DNA from 2 places in the Nocardia sp. CNS-044 genome. Region 2 is predicted to be linked to the other one. Evidence: predicted binding sites of a transcription regulator. Region 2 holds the regulator's gene; the other holds the start of a gene.
What was found. Region 2 encodes HspR, which represses chaperone genes until heat shock. Its sites were predicted from a motif close to ANNTGAGTNNNNNNNACTCANNT; they were not measured.

Region 1 (8,125 bases), 300 kb from region 2:
GCCTCTCCACGATCCGCGCCGCCGACCAGATCCTCGTCCTGGAAGACGGCCGTGTCGTCGAGCGCGGCACCCACACCCAACTACTGGCCGCCGAAGGCCGCTACGCCGAGCTCTACCGCACCCAGTTCGCCGACGAGCCGGTCACCGTCGCAGCCTGACCCACACCCGAAGGCCGCGCCGAACCAACCGGCGCGGGGAGACCTCGGCGCGGCCGGTCGGCTCAGAATTCGCCTGCGACGCCGAGGACGGTTCGACCGGAGTGGTTTCCGCTCTTGATGCTGCGCAGGACGGATTCCACTTCGGTGATCGGGGCGTAGTTCTCGAGGGTCGAGAGGTGTTGGGGGCGTAGGTCTTTGCCGAGACGGGACCACAGTTCGCGGCGCTTCTCGATCGGGAGGTTGACCGAGTCGATGCCGAGCAGGGCGACGCCGCGCAGGATGAACGGCATGACGGTGGTGGGGAGGTCGTGGCCGCCGGTGAGGCCACTGGCCGCGACCGCGCCGCCGTAGCCGATGCAACTGAGCACGTAGGCCAGCGACTTGCCGCCGACGCTGTCGACCGCGCCCGCCCACTGCGCCTTGGACAGCGGGCGCAGCTTCGCCTCGGGATCCTCGGGCAGGCGGCCGATCACCTCGTTGGCGCCGAGTTCGGAGAGCAGATCGCCCGCGTCCTTCTTGCCGGTGGAGGCGATGACCTCGAAGCCGAGGCCGGACAGGATGTCCACGGCCACGCTGCCGACGCCGCCGGTCGCGCCGGTCACCAGGATCGCGCCGTCGTCGGGGGTGAGACCGCGGTCGAGCAAGGCCTGCACGCTCAGTGCCGCGGTGAAACCGGCGGTGCCGAGGGCGGCGGCGTCGCGGGTGCTCAACCTGTCCAGCTTCACCACCCACTCGTCGGGCACCCTGGCGTATTCGGCGAAGCCACCGTTGCGCGAGACGCCGATCTCGTAGCCGTGCGCGACGACCTGGTCGCCCGGCGCGAAATCGTCGGATTCGGAGGAGACGACCTCGCCGGTGATGTCGATGCCGGGCACGATCGGGTAGTTGCGGACCACACCGCCGCCCGGCGTGATGGCGAGTCCGTCCTTGAAGTTGGCGCTCGAGTAATGCACCTTGATCGTCACGGTGCCCTGGCCGAGGAATTCCTCGTCGACCTGCTGCCGCGTCAACACGATCCCGCTGTCCGATTCGTGTGCCACCATCGCCCAGAACTCCATGCGGACGAGCATACGAGGATCGGGCGGCGCTCGAGGGGGCTCCGCGAGGGCCGCCCGTTGACCGCGCGGCGTTCCGCCTCCCGGGCGGCACGGAGGCTCCGGGACCGACCCGCTACCGGTGCTGGCTGAGCGCGACTACTCCTCGGGCACGAACTCCAGCCGCACGCCGAGCAGACGGACGGGGCGGTCCAGGTCGAAGCGGTCGATGATGCGCAGCGCGGTCTCGGTGATGGTCGCGATGTCGGCGGTCGGCTTCGGGAGTTTGGCCTGTTTGCTGCTGGTGTAGAAGGTCTTGGTCCGCACGGTGACCGCGACCCGGATGCTGATCCGGCCCACCTCGGCCATCTCCTCGGCGACCTCGGTCGCGATGCGCGCCACCTGCGCGCGGATCTCGGCGGGATCGGTGAGATCGTGCGGGAAGGTCTCGGACTTGCTGCGGCCCACCGGGATTCGCGGCTCGGTGGTCACTTCGGTGTCGCCCTTGCCGTGGCCGAGCACCCACAGGTAGGGGCCGGTGGTCGGGCCGAACGCCTCGGCGAGGCGGTGGCGGTCGGCCGCCATCAGGTCGGCGACGGTGTGGATGCCGAGGTCGGCGAGGCGCGCGGCGATGCGGCTGCCGATGCCCCACAGCGCATCGGTGGGACGGTGCGCCATCACCTCGGTCCAGTTGGCGGCGGTCAACCGGAACATGCCCGCGGCGGCGCCCACGCCGGGCGCGTCCGAGGACTTGCCCGCGGACTTGGCGAAGCCGGTGGCGAGCTTGGCGGTGAGCTTGTTGTCGCCGATGCCGATGGAGCAGGACAGGTCCAGTTCGGCGATGGCGCCGCGGATTTCGCGGGCGAGCAGTTCGGGATCGTCGGTGTCGGCCGCAAGGAACGCCTCGTCCCAGCCCCACACTTCGACCTGGCCGGGGAACGTGCGCAACAGCGCCATGATCTCCTCGGAAGCCTCCTCGTAGGCGGCCATATCGAGCGGCAGGAAGACGCCGTCCGGACATTTGCGCAGTGCGCTGCGCAGCGCCATGCCCGCGCGCACACCGTAGGCACGAGCGGGATACGACGCGCAGGTCACGACCTTGCGCGGCTCGTTCGGGTCGCCGTGGCCGCCGACGATGACCGGCTTGCCGCGCAGTTCCGGGTGGCGGCGGAACTCCACCGCCGCCTGGAACTGGTCGAGATCGATGTGCAACAGCCATCTGGCCACCTCTCCGTCATACCGCACGGGTATGACGGAAGCAGGTGGACGTGTTGCGCCGACCGGAGAACAGAACTAAATTCTGGTTATGAAGATCCGAGATCGGTTGCTGCTGGCGGCCGAGCGCCAGTTCGCCGAGCACGGAGCGCTGGACGCGACGCTCGCGCAGATCCGCGAGGCGGCCGGAGCGAGCGTCGGCGCGCTCTACCACCACTTCCCGGACAAGGCGGATCTGTATCGGCAGGTGTGGGCGCACGCGCTGACCGACTATCAGCAGCACTTCTGGGTGGTGGTCGGCCGGAGCACCGACGCGCGCGAGGGCATCACGGCGGGCGTGCGGGAGCATCTGCGCTGGGTGACCGAAAACCAGCACCGCGCAAAGGTTCTCACTTCGGCGCGGCCGCCCGGCGTGCGCGAGAGCGAAACCAACCGCACCTTCATGACCGACATCGCGCGCTGGTACCGCACCCACGAGTCCTACGGCGCGTTGCGCGCACTGGATCTGGATCTCGTCTACGCACTATGGCTCGGCCCCGCGCAGGAGTATTCGCGGCAGTGGCTGGGCGGCGACATCCGCATCGCGCCGACGCAGGTCGGCGCGGAACTCGCCGAGGCGGCCTGGCTCGCCCTCGACGCCGGATCGACATCGAAAAGAACGGAGCGGCAATGACCGTCGGCACCACAGCACTCGACCTCGACCTGGCCAAACAGGTCCTGACCGCGCAACCCTTCGCGAATCTGGTCGGCTCCGAACTCACCCGATTCGGCGACGGCGCCGCGACTCTCGTCATCCCGATCCGCCAGGAACTCGGCCAGCAGTTCGGCTTCGTCCACGGCGGCGTCCTCGCCTACGCGGCCGACAACGCCCTCACTTTCGCCGCCGGAACCGTACTCGGCGCGAACGTACTGACCGGCGGGTTCACCATCACCTATCTGCGCCCCGCCGCGGGGGTGCGATTGCGGGCGGAGGCTTCGGTCACGGCGTCCACGCGACGCCAGGCCGTGGTCAGCTGCGAGATCTACGCGGAATCCGAGGACGGGGAACCGGTGCTGTGCGCTGTCGCGCAGGGAACCACCCGCAGCGTCGAAAGGCAACTCGGCGACGCTTGATCGGGTTCACAGGGACGGTGGCGCATAGGGTTCACACGCCTCACATAGGCGGTGCCTATGTGAGGCGTGTACAGCATGTGTGGCACTAGTCAGGGGTGAGGGCCGGGCGCGGTTTTTCGTGCCCGGCCCGGATCCGGACTCACGCGGTGGCGGCGAACGCAGGACGGTTCAACGACTCCTCCACCACCGGCTCGATGGCGTAGGCCAGGATCTGCGCGACGTCCGCCACCGGCCGAACATCCAGCGCCGCAAGCACTTCAGCGGGCACCTCGTCCAGATCCGGCTCGTTACGCGCCGGAATGAACACGGTCTTCAACCCGGCTCGCTGCGCGGCGAGCAGCTTCTGCTTGACGCCGCCGATCGGCAGGACCCGCCCGTTCAGCGTGACCTCACCGGTCATGCCGACATCCGAGCGCACCTGGCGGCCGAGTGCCAGCGACACCAGGGCGGTGACCATGGTGACGCCCGCGGACGGACCGTCTTTGGGCACCGCGCCCGCCGGGAAGTGGATGTGGATGTTGCGGTCGAGCACCGACGGTTCGATGCCGATCTCCTCCAGGTGCGAGCGCACGTAGGTCAGCGCGATCTGCGCCGATTCCTTCATGACATCGCCCAGCTGGCCGGTCAGGGTGAGTGAGCGCTCGCCCTCGGCGGCGTTGGCCTCGATGTAGAGGACGTCGCCGCCCGCGCCGGTCACGGCAAGGCCGGTTGCCACACCGGGGACCGCGGTCCGCTCCACCGAATCCGGGGTGAAGCGGGGACGGCCGAGGTAATCCTTCAGATCGCCGAGACCGATGATGAGTCGGCCGGAAGAGATCGTCGGCGGCAGGTCGTAGCCGAGCTCGGGGTCGTAGCCCAAGCCGATGTCGGACACCGTTGCGCCGGAGCCGGCTTCGTCCTCCGAGAGCCGAGTCGCCGCTTTACGCAACGCCTTCGCGATCAGGCGCTCCATCTGCCGAACGCCCGCTTCCCTGGTGTAGTTCGCCGCGATCTCGCGCAGCGCCTCCTCGGTGATCGAAACCTCCTCGGCGGTCAGCGCGTTGCGCTCGAGCTGGCGCGGGATCAGGAAGTCGCGGGCGATCGCGACCTTGTCGGCCTCGGTGTAGCCGTCGACCGTGATCAGCTCCATGCGGTCCAACAGCGGACCGGGGATGGTCTCCATGACGTTGGCCGTCGCGATGAACAGCACGTCGGACAGGTCGAGATCCAGATCCAGGTAGTGGTCGCGGAAGGTGTGGTTCTGCGCCGGATCGAGCACCTCGAGCAGGGCCGCCGCCGGGTCGCCGCGGAAATCGGAGCCGACCTTGTCGATCTCGTCGAGCAGCACGACCGGGTTCATCGAACCCGCCTCCTTCATGGCGCGCACGATGCGGCCGGGCAGGGCGCCGACGTAGGTGCGGCGGTGACCGCGGATCTCGGCCTCGTCGCGCACGCCGCCCAAAGCGACGCGAACGAACTTGCGCCCCAACGCCCGAGCGACGGACTCGCCCAGCGAGGTCTTACCGACACCGGGCGGACCGACCAGGACCAGCACCGCGCCGGAACCGCGTCCGCCGACGACCTCCAGCCCGCGCTGCGCGCGCCGGGCCCGGACCGCGAGGTACTCGACCATGCGGTCCTTGACCTCGTCCAAGCCGTGGTGATCGGCGTCCAGCACCGCGCGGGCGGCGGAGACGTCGGTGGAGTCGGTGGTCTTCTCGTTCCACGGCAACTCCAACACGGTGTCCAGCCAGGTCCGGATCCAGCCGGTTTCCGGGCTCTGGTCGCTGGACCGCTCCAGCCTGCCGACCTCGCGCAGCGCCGCCTCGCGAACGGACTCGGGCAGGTCGGCCTGCTCCACGCGGGTGCGGTAGTCCTCGGCACCATCCGGCTCGTCCTCGCCGAGTTCCTTGCGAATGGCGTTGAGCTGCTGACGAAGCAGGAACTCGCGCTGGCTCTTCTCCACGTTCTCGCGGACCTCGTCACTGATCTTCTCGGTGACCTCGGCCTCGGCGATGTGCGCCTTGGTCCACTCGATGAGGGTGGTCAGGCGCTTGGCGACCTCGGGAGTCTCGAGCAGTTCGCGCTTCTGCTCGGGGGTCAGGTATGGCGCGTAGCCCGCGGTGTCGGCGATCGCCGACGGGTCGGTCAGCTGGTTGACCGCGTCGATGATCTGCCAGGCCTCGCGGCGCTGCAACACCGAGACGACAAGCTTCTTGTATTCGGCGGCCAGCTCCTTGGTCCGCCCGTCCGGCGCCGGATTCTCGACCGGCTCGGCCTCGACCCACAGCGCGGCGCCCGGCCCGGTGACACCGTGGCCGATCTTGGCTCGCCGCTCCGCCTTCAGGACCGCCGCGGGCGCTCCACCGCGCATCCGGCCGACCTGTTCGATGGTCGCGACGACGCCGTAGGAGGCATAACCCTCGGTCAGTCGCGGCGCGAGCAGCACTGCCTCGGTCTTGGCGGCGCGCGCGGCGTCGATCGCGGCCTGCGCCGATTCGTCCAGTTCGATGGGCACGACCATGCCCGGCAGCACGATCGGATCGGTCAGGAACAGCACCGGCAGATTCTGAGGTGTAGTCACGTCTTCGACCCTTCCAAAAGTTGAGCGATGCCTACTCAACCCCACCCGTTCCGTCTTTGTTCCGCCCTTCCTGGACGTTCGCTCAGAGCGAAGGAAGGGCCGTCTGTGACAGTTCCCGCTGCCGCGTTGACACCCTCGCAATCGCAATGAGAATGTGGGTGCCACTACAGCTCGCGGCACTAAGGGGATCCCAGGATGACCACTCTCGCCTCCGGGGTGTTCATCGACTGGGAAGAGCTCACCGGCCAGACGAAGTTCGTCGTCGACCTGGTCACTTTCCCGATTTTCAGCGCGCTCGCGGGCTGGCTGACCAACTGGACCGGCGTGCTGATGCTCTTCTGGCCGGTACAGTTCCGCGGCGTCCGCGTGCCGGGCCTGCATGTGCTGTACCCGTACCTGCCGCGGCGGGTGCAGGTCCTGCCGACCTTCTCCGGCGACGGGCGCCGACTCGGCTTCCAAGGCTTCATTCCGGCGCGCGCGGAGAAGATGGCGAGCATCTGCGTCGACAAGGCGCTGATGCGGATCGGCAGTCCCAGGGATTTCATCCACGAACTCGACCTGGACGGCATCGCCGACTACATCGCCGAGCTGGCGCGCAAGCAGGTGCAGCCGCTGGTCGACGAGGTGATGTACCGGGAGAACCCGGACCTGTGGCGCTCGGTGCCACGGCAGATGCGACAGGTCATCTACCAGCGGGTGGACCGGCAGCTGCCGAAGCTGTGCCGCCGGGCCTTCGATTCGCTCGGCGACAACATCGATCAGCTCATCGACATCAAGAGCTTCGTCATCCGCTACCTGCGCGAGAACCCGTACATCCTCAAGGATCTCACCACCACCATCGCGGCCCCCGAGCTGAAGTTCATGGTGCGCATCGGTTTCCTCGGCGCGCCGTTCGGCCTGCTGATGGCGCTGTATCTGCACGTGCACGACCGCATTCCGGTGCTCGGTTGGGTACCCGCCTGGGTGATCGTGCTGCTCAGCGCGGCGGCGATCGGCGTCGTCGTGAACGTCATCGCGGTGAAGATGGTCTTCGAGCCGGGCGATCCGCAGCCGCGGTACAAGTACCTGTGGCGCCAGGCCCTGCTGGCCAAGCGCCAGCCGCAGGCCGCGACCGACCTCGCGCGCATCCTGGCCTACCAGGTGCTCACGCTGCCGAACCTGGCCTCGGAACTGCTCGACGGACCGAACGGCGACAAGACCCGCCAGCTCGTCGAGCGGCTGATCTCGGAGGAGATTCACCGTCAGCTCGGGCCGACGCACTCGATGGTGCGCGCCGCGTTCGGCAAGCGGCAGTTCGACAATCTGAAGGTCGGCGCGGCGGGTGCCGCGGTGGCCTTGGCGCCGAGCATGATCGAGGACGAGGAGTTCGCGCGCGAGCAGGCGAAGAAGATCGACGAGTTCGCCGCGCGCAAGTTGCAGCAGCTGAGCCCGGGCGAGTTCATGGAGATGTTCTACGCCTCGGTGGAGCAGGACGCCTGGCTGCTGTACCTGCACGGCGCGGTGCTCGGGCTGGCCGTCGGCGCGGCCCACCTGGTGCTTTTCGGCTGGTAGGTCGCGCCGGAAATACAAGCACGCGTGCTTGCATTTTTTCCGCACCGCTGCGATGCTTGGTCACACCAGGCACACGCGGCGGTGTGCCCGCGATCGGCAAGGGAACTCATGGCTGACCTCGAGGCGCTGCTCGGCGATTTCGGCGACGAATGCGCGGACCTGGAACGACTTGTCGCCCCGCTGGCCCCCGCGGAGTGGGCCCGGCCGACGCCCGCGCCCGGCTGGAGCATCGCCCATCAGATCGGGCACCTGACCTGGACCGACGAGATCGCGTCCGTCGCGGCCTCCGATGCCGACGAGTTCGCGAAACAGGTCGCAGCCGCCGCGCCCAAGGCGCTGACTTTCGTCGACGAGGCGGCCGAGGAAGCCGCCGCGGCCCCGCCCGCCGAGCTGCTCGAGCGCTGGCGCGCCGGACGCAAGACCCTGATCGAGGCGCTGCGCGCCGTGCCGGCCGGGACCAAGCTGCCGTGGTTCGGCCCGCCGATGAGCCC
Region 2 (8,125 bases):
CAACCCGTGGTGGTACCCGCACCCCGCCGCCGACGCGCCCTACGGCATGCACCGCAGGCTGGTCGGCAATCTGGGCGCGGTGGTAGCCAGCTTCGGCGCCTGGGCCGACCGCCAGATCCAGATCGCGGGCTCGGCGCGGATGATCGCCGAGACCCGCAGGGCGCTCATCGCGGTCGGCACGCCGGAACACGTCATCAGCTGCGATCCCGTCTGATCCAACGCGGCCCGCGCCGCACAACTACAGAGGAGTTCCTATGACGGAGCCGGGCACGCTCGGCAACGGAGTCGCGCAAGCGGAGTGGACCTCGACCGTCGTCGGCCACCACCGCTTACGCCACGACGTGGCGGTGATCCGCCTGATCGGCGAGTTCGTGCCGTTCGTCGCGGGCCAATCCGTCGAGGTCCGGGCGCCGCAACAGCCCGGCGTGCGCCGCAGGCTCTCCCCCGCGCTACCGCCCTCGTTGGACGGCAAGCTGGAGTTCCACGTGCGCACCGTGCCGGGCGGCTGGCTCAGCGGCTCGCTGGTCGCCGACACCCAACCGGGCGACGAATGGCGGATCGCCGCGCCGCAGGGCACCTTCACCGTCGACCCGGAGGGTGACGAGGTGGTGATGATCGCGGGCGGCACCGGCCTCGCGCCGATGCGTTCGCAGATCCTGGAACTGGCGCGGGTGCCCGAGCCGCCGCGCACCTACCTGTTCGTCGGCGGCAGCTCACCGCGCGACCTGTACGCCGCCGACATGCTCTACCTGCTCGCCGAGGAGCTGGACTGGCTCACCGTCGTCCCGGTGGTGGAGAGCCTGGAGGACCCGAACTGGGCAGACGAGTGGTACGAGCAGACGCGCGTGGACATCGGCTTCCCCGCGGACGAACTGCTCGAGGGCACGCTCGCCGACGTGATCGGCTCGCACGGCGCCTTCGATCGCCACCAGGTGCTCGTGTGTGGTTCCCCCGCGATGACGCGGGCCACGCTGGATCGGCTCGTGGAGACCGGCACGCCGGCCGAACGCATTCAGTACGAAGGACTTTGACGGCCATCGTTCCGGCGAAGGCCGGGATCCAGTCGCAGACCCGCGGATAGTCGTCACCCGCTTGGATCCCGACCTTCGCCGGAACGACGACTCAGAACAGCGGATCGTGGCGGATGTTCTTGGTCTGGGTGCCCGCCGCCATCAAGCGGAACTTGGTGGTCTGCACCATCGAGGGCGAGCCGACGATCTGCACGTCGCGATCGGCCCACGGCCCGTAGCTGGCGACGACCTTGCCGATCTGGCCGGTCATGCGCGGCTCCAGGCCCGGCCACATTCGCTCGACCTCCCCGGCTTCGTAATACCACCAAGGGTTTTCGTCGCTCTCGCTGACCGGCGTGACGGTCAGCCAGCGGTTGGCCATGGCCAGCTTGCTCAACGTCTCCAAATCGTAGAGATCGCACGGGTGATGGCCGCCGACGAACAGGTGCACCTTCGGATTGGTTCGCCGCAGCGCCATTTGCATGAGCTGGGCGCGCAGCGGCGCGATACCGGTGCCGCAGCCCACCATGAGCATCTTGCGTTTGGTGTTGCGCGGCACGCCGAGGCCGCCGAGCGGCGAGCCGATCAGCCACTGGTCCCCGACCTGCGTCTGGCCGACGATGGCCGGGCTGACCCAGCCGCCGAGCACGCCGCGCACGTGGAACTCGATCTCGCCGTTGGCATTCGCGGGCACGGCGGGCGAGAGGTACCGCCACATCCGCGGCCGCGACGGGATCTGCACGCTCATGTATTGACCCGCGGCGTACTGCATCGGCTGATCGAGCTGTAATCGCACGATGGCGAGATTGCGTAGGACGAGCCGGTTCTCCAGCACCCGGCCGGACCAGACCGCGGGCGTCATCTCCTTCTCGGCGGCGCCCATCATCGTCTCGCTGATGACCGTCAGGCCCTCGTCCCAGGCCCTCTCGACCTCGTCGGTCCACATCTCGGTACCCGCGAAGCGCCGCATCGCGGTCTTCAGCGAAGTGGCCACCGCGGCGTAATGTTCGGCCTGCACACCGTATTTGCGGTGATCGCGGCCGAGTTGAGCGAGGAACGGCAACAGCTTGTTCGGTTCCTCGAGCCGATCGAGCGCGTAGCCGATGGCCTTGACGAGACGGTCACGCTGCGAATCCATCGCGGCGGGGAAGAAATCGCGGACCTGCGGATAGTCCGAGAACAGGGTCGCGTAGAACGACCTGGCCAGTCTTTCCGGCCCCCCTTCCTCCGCAGCAACCGCCTTGAACGTCGTTCTGATCAAAGCGACAGTCCGCGAATCCATTTGTCTCACAACCCCATTTCGCACTAGAACATAATGCGCGCCGGCGAGTGAGGTGCTGCGGGACACTCGACAGCAGCCGATGCCAAGGAGTGTAGGCGAGGTTAGCCAGCAACGGAATGCCACCTTCGAACATCACGCGTGTAATTCCACCGAAACAAGAATCGAAAGAGCAAAACTCCCAAATAACAGACCGAAAGACCGTAATAGAGCGTTGGATTCGGTCGCACCTTCACCGAATTCGCGTGCCCCGGTTTGCAAGACTCGTCCAGTTGACCTGGGGCGAGCGACCTTTGGGCAACCGCCCGCACGCTACCGGGACCCGCACCGGAGCAATTTCCGCGCATTCGCGGCATCGAGAACAAGCGGACCAGACGGTTCGATACACCGTACGAATACGACCACGAAAAGGCCTGTGGCCCAGCAAACTCGAGTACTCCTCCAGCAAACTTCCACTGCATTTCACCGGAGCGTCTCTCGGGATTTCCCGCGCGTCCAACTACTGATCAAATGACCAGAAATAGCGAAGGGCCCCGCTCCGACCCGAGAGGTCGGCAGCGGGGCCCGAGAACCCTTCGCCTCAGCGCTGATTACGTGGCTTCCACACCACCAGCGCCGTACTGCGTTGCGGCGGAGTGAGATCCGGACGGTAGCCCGCCCGCAGCCGCTCCAATTCCGCACGCGTCTCGGCGAGTTGCTCGCGTAATTCCTCGACCTGATTGGTCAGTTCGATGATGCGTTTGATGCCCGCCAGGTTCACGCCCTCGTCTTGGGACAGCCGCTGCACTTCGCGCAGCAGCTCGACGTCCCGCGCCGAATAACGTCGCCCGCCACCCGAAGTACGTTGCGGCGTCACGAGTCCCAGGCGGTCATAGGTGCGCAGGGTCTGCGCGTGCATGCCCGCCAGCTGGGCCGCCACCGAGATCATGAAGAACTCGGTTCGCGACGCACCGGACGCCTTCTTCGGATCAGTGGACATCACGCACCTGCCCATCCCGCACGAGGATCGAATCCGCTGGACTTCTCCGCCTCCCGGTAGCGCTCCAGCGCGTCGGTGGCATCGCTGTCCAGTTTCTGCGGCACCGCGACCTTGACGGTGACCAGCAGGTCACCCGCGCCGCCGCCGCGCTTGGGAACGCCGCGGCCACGCACCCGCAGGATCCGGCCGTCGGCGGTGCCCGGCGGCACCTTCACGCCGACGCGCCCTTCCAACGTGGGCACGGAAACCGTTGTGCCGAGCACCAACTCAGCGTAACTGACCGGCAGCACCAGGGTGAGGTCGTCGCCGTTGCGGCCGAAGACCTTGTCCTGGCTGACGTGCACGCTGACGTACAGGTCGCCCGAGGGCGCACCGCGCAGTCCCGCCTCGCCCTGCCCCGCCAACCGGATCCGCTGGCCGTCGCTGACGCCCGGCGGAATCCGCACCGTGATGGTGCGGGTGCGGTTCTGGATCCCGTTGCCGTGGCAGTCGGGGCACGGGTCGTCGATGATCGAGCCGGAACCCCGGCACTCGTCGCACGGCTCGCTGAATCCGAACGCGCCCTGGTTGCGGCTGATCACACCGGCGCCGTTGCAGTTGGGGCAGACCCGGGGACTGGTCCCCGGTTTCGCACCGCTGCCGTGACACGTGGTGCACGGCGACGGACTTGTCATCCGCAGCGGAACGGTGACGCCCTGCGCGGCCTCGCGGAAGCCCAGGGTCGTCTCGGTCTCCACGTCGGCGCCGCGCCGCGGCCTGCTCGTGGAGCGGGTGCCGCCCCGATTGAACAGGCCGCCGAGCAGGTCACCGAGCCCGCCGTCACCTGTGGTGGCGCCGCCGAAGATATCGCCGATATTGAAGTCCTGCGAGAAGCCGCCCCCGCCACCGGGTGTGAACCCGCCACGCGGATAACCGCCGCCCGCGAAGAGTTTTCGCGTGTCGTCGTACTCCTTGCGCTTGGCCGGATCCGACAGCACGGCATGCGCCTCGCTGACGGCCTTGAAGCGCTCCTCGGCCTTGGTGTCACCCGGATTGGCGTCCGGATGCAGGTCGCGGGCGAGCTTGCGGTACGCCTTCTTGATCTCGTCCTGCGAAGCGCTGGAGGAGATACCCAGCTCCTTGTAGAAGTCCTTTTCGATCCACTCCCGTTGGCTCACCGAGTATCTCCTCCTTTCGCAGTGTTGGATGTGCCGCGCTCCCGGGCCCCTACGTGGCCACGCTTCGCTACCGCCTCCGGGTCCGTCGCTCGCGCAGCAGTGTTAGTCGTCAGCATTGGCATCTGCATCCGATGCCTCGTTCTCAGCCAAATCGGCCACGCCATCGGTTACCCCGACGAGCGCGTGCCGAAGCACCCGATCGCCGAACCGATAGCCCTTGCGCATTACGACACCGAGCACCGGATCCGCGCCGGAACCCTCGTGCTGCACGGCCTCGTGCAGGGTCGGATCGAAGGGCTCGCCCTCCGTGCCGAACTCCTCGAGGCCTTGCTTGCGCAGCGCGTCGACCAGTTTGTCCGCCACCGACTTCAGCGGTCCGGACTCGAGGTCGCCGTGGGCCCTCGCGCGATCCAGATCGTCGAGCACGCCGAGCAGTTCGGTGACCACGGCCGCCTTGGCGCCGTCGATGGCGGCCTTGCGGTCGCGCTCGACGCGGCGCCGGTAGTTGGCGTATTCCGCGGTCAGCCGCTGTAGGTCGGCGGTGCGCTCGGCCAGCTCGACACCGATCGTGTCGGCCAGCGTCTCGGCTGCCTCGGCAGTCCCGACGCCATTGCCTTCCGCACCGTTCGCGCCCTCGGGGCCGGGCCCGGTCGCGTTGTCCGCGACCGGTTCCCGGACCTCACCGGTGGCCGGATCGACCTTGCGCTTGTCGACGAAGGTGATCGGCTCCTGTGCCGAATCGCCCTGGTTGTCCTCGGTCACTTCTTCTCCGTGTCGACCGGCTCGTCAACGACCTCGGCATCGACGACCTGGTCGTCGTTCGCGGAGCTGGACGCGCCGTTGCCGGACGCGGCCTGCTCGGCGGCGGAGGCCTCGTAGATGGCCTGGCCGAGCGCCTGCGACTCGGTGGCGAGCTTCTCCACCGCGGACTTCACGGCCGCGATGTCGGTGCCCTTCAGCGCCTCGTTGGCCTCGGCGATGGCCGCCTCGACCTTGGACTTCACGTCCGCGGGCACCTTGTCCTCGTTCTCCTTGATGAACTTCTCGGTCTGGTGCACCAGCGACTCGGCCTGGTTGCGGGTCTCCGCCTCCTCGCGACGCGCCTTGTCCTCGGCCGCGTGCGCCTCGGCGTCCTTCACCATCCGGTCGATCTCCTCCTTGGACAGGCCGGAGCCGTCCTGGATCTTGATCGTGTTCTCCTTGCCGGTGCCCTTGTCCTTCGCGGTGACGTGCACGATGCCGTTGGCGTCGATGTCGAAGGTGACCTCGATCTGCGGCACGCCGCGCGGGGCCGGCGGGATGCCGGTCAGCTCGAAGGAGCCGAGCAGCTTGTTGTGCGAAGCGATCTCGCGCTCTCCCTGGAACACCTGGATCTGCACCGACGGCTGGTTGTCGTCGGCCGTGGTGAAGGTCTCCGAGCGCTTGGTCGGAATGGTGGTGTTGCGCTCGATGAGCTTGGTCATCACGCCGCCCTTGGTCTCGATGCCCAGCGACAGCGGGGTCACATCGAGCAGCAGGACGTCCTTGACCTCACCCTTGAGCACGCCGGCCTGCAGGGCGGCGCCCACGGCGACGACCTCGTCCGGGTTCACGCCCTTGTTGGGCTCCTTGCCGCCGGTCAGCTCGCGGACCAGGTCGGAGACGGCGGGCATACGGGTCGAGCCGCCGACGAGGACCACGTGGTCGATGTCGGCGACGTTGATGCCGGCGTCCTTGATCACGGACTGGAACGGCGCACGAGTGCGGTCCAGCAGGTCCGAGGTGATCTTCTGGAACTCGGCGCGGGTCAGCTGCTCGTCGAGGAACAGCGGGTTCTTGTCCGCGTCGACGGTGATGTAGGGCAGGTTGATCGAGGTCGACTGCGACGAGGACAGCTCGATCTTGGCCTTCTCGGCAGCCTCGCGCAGACGCTGCATGGCCATCTTGTCCTTGGTCAGGTCGATGCCCGAGGTGCCCTTGAACTTGTCGACCAGCCAGCCGACGACCCGCTCGTCCCAGTCGTCGCCACCGAGGTGGTTGTCACCGGAGGTGGCGCGGACCTCGACGACGCCCTCGCCGATTTCCAGCAGCGAGACGTCGAAGGTGCCGCCACCGAGGTCGAAGACCAGGATGGTCTGTTCCTTGTCGCCCTTGTCCAGGCCGTACGCGAGCGCGGCAGCGGTGGGCTCGTTGACGATACGCAGCACGTTCAGACCGGCGATCTGACCGGCTTCCTTGGTCGCCTGGCGCTGCGAGTCCTCGAAGTAGGCGGGCACGGTGATGACCGCGTCGGTGATCTCCTCACCGAGGTAGGCCTCCGCGTCGCGCTTGAGCTTCATCAGCACGCGCGCGCTGATCTCCTGCGCGGTGTACTTCTTGTCATCGATGCCGACGGACCAGTCCGTGCCGATGTGGCGCTTGACGGAGCGGATGGTGCGGTCGACGTTGGTCACGGCCTGGTTCTTCGCAGGCTGACCGACCAGCACCTCGCCGTTCTTCGCGAACGCGACGATCGACGGGGTGGTGCGCGATCCTTCCGAGTTGGCGACGACGACCGGCTCGCCGCCTTCGAGAACGGCGACTACCGAGTTCGTGGTCCCGAGGTCGATTCCGACCGCACGAGCCATGTTGGTTCCTCCTGATTGACGTACTTACTTGTCGGTGCCGGGCGAGTCTGGCCCGCCCTACGGCGTGTGCGTCGCACCGCCGCGAGACCTCGCCCCTAGCACCTCACGGAGCACGGTCCCAGCAACGCTGAGCGTGGTCGGCTCAATCTTGCACCCGATCCGCGCCGGGCGTCAACTCAAACTTGAGTCCGACACACTCAACGTCGTCGACAAGCTCAACCTCCGACCTGCGCGACCTATTCCCAGAAATTAAAATTGACCTACGGGTACAAAACCGACTACGCTCGATCGCGTGGGCAGGCCGAAACAGTTCGATCCGGAGGCCGCGGTGGCACGGGCGACCGAGGTGTTCTGGCGCAAGGGCTATGCCGACACGACCCCGCAGGACCTCGTGGACGCGCTCGGCATCGGAAAAGGCAGCCTCTACAACACTTTCGGCAGTAAGCACGCGCTGTTCGAGCGGGCGCTCGGGCACTACCGGGACAATCAGGCCGCGGCCATCACGGGACTGCTCGAGCAATCCGGGTCGGTGAAAGAGCGGCTACGCGGCGCCTTGCGACTGGTCGCGGAGACCAATCTCGCCGATCCGGACCGTCGCGGCTGCTTCGCGGTGAACACCGCGGCGGCGCTCGGCGGCGCGGACGCGGCGGCCACCGCGCTGGTCCGGCGGATGTTCGACCGCACGGAGGCGGCGTTCCAGGCCGCCATCGAGGAAGGGCAGCGCGCCGGGGAGATCGACCGCGGCCGGGATTCGCGGGCGATCGCCAGCATGCTGCTCAGCACGTTGATCGGGATGCAGGTGCTGTCCAAGACGGCCGACGGGCCGGACCGTTCGATGCGCACGATCGACGCGGTGATCGACTCGCTCTGAATTCTCTGCTTTCGAGCGGCTTTCGCACACCCCAGTTTTGTACCTCTAGTTAAAGAATGGAAGGCACCATGGATCTCCAGCTCAACGGCAAGACCGCGGTCGTCACCGGGGCGAGTCGCGGCATCGGGCTCGCGACGGTGCGCCGGCTGACCGGCGAGGGCGTGCGCGTCGTCGGCGCGGCGCGCAAACCCACCGCCGAACTCGAGGCGACGGGTGCGGTGGC

Region 1: a site for HspR is predicted at 6,102-6,124, ahead of lon (endopeptidase La). Genes of this name have one in related genera too.

The regions. Positions count from the first base shown of each region.
Region 1 covers NZ_JCANSX010000005.1:343,064-351,188, forward strand. Annotated here, with positions in the region: gene T333_RS02625 (ABC transporter ATP-binding protein) at 1-158, shown strand, start outside; gene T333_RS02630 (oxidoreductase) at 221-1,216, opposite strand; gene T333_RS02635 (DNA polymerase IV) at 1,352-2,419, opposite strand; gene T333_RS02640 (TetR/AcrR family transcriptional regulator) at 2,499-3,080, shown strand; gene T333_RS02645 (PaaI family thioesterase) at 3,077-3,520, shown strand; gene lon (endopeptidase La) at 3,660-6,023, opposite strand; gene T333_RS02655 (DUF445 domain-containing protein) at 6,279-7,634, shown strand; gene T333_RS02660 (TIGR03084 family metal-binding protein) at 7,743-8,125, shown strand, end outside.
Region 2 covers NZ_JCANSX010000005.1:46,603-54,727, forward strand. Annotated here, with positions in the region: gene T333_RS01295 (FAD-binding oxidoreductase) at 1-214, shown strand, start outside; gene T333_RS01300 (FAD-binding oxidoreductase) at 255-1,031, shown strand; gene T333_RS01305 (globin domain-containing protein) at 1,123-2,292, opposite strand; gene T333_RS01310 (heat shock protein transcriptional repressor HspR) at 2,870-3,268, opposite strand; gene dnaJ (molecular chaperone DnaJ) at 3,268-4,425, opposite strand; gene grpE (nucleotide exchange factor GrpE) at 4,528-5,187, opposite strand; gene dnaK (molecular chaperone DnaK) at 5,184-7,031, opposite strand; gene T333_RS01330 (TetR/AcrR family transcriptional regulator) at 7,324-7,902, shown strand; gene T333_RS01335 (oxidoreductase) at 7,959-8,125, shown strand, end outside.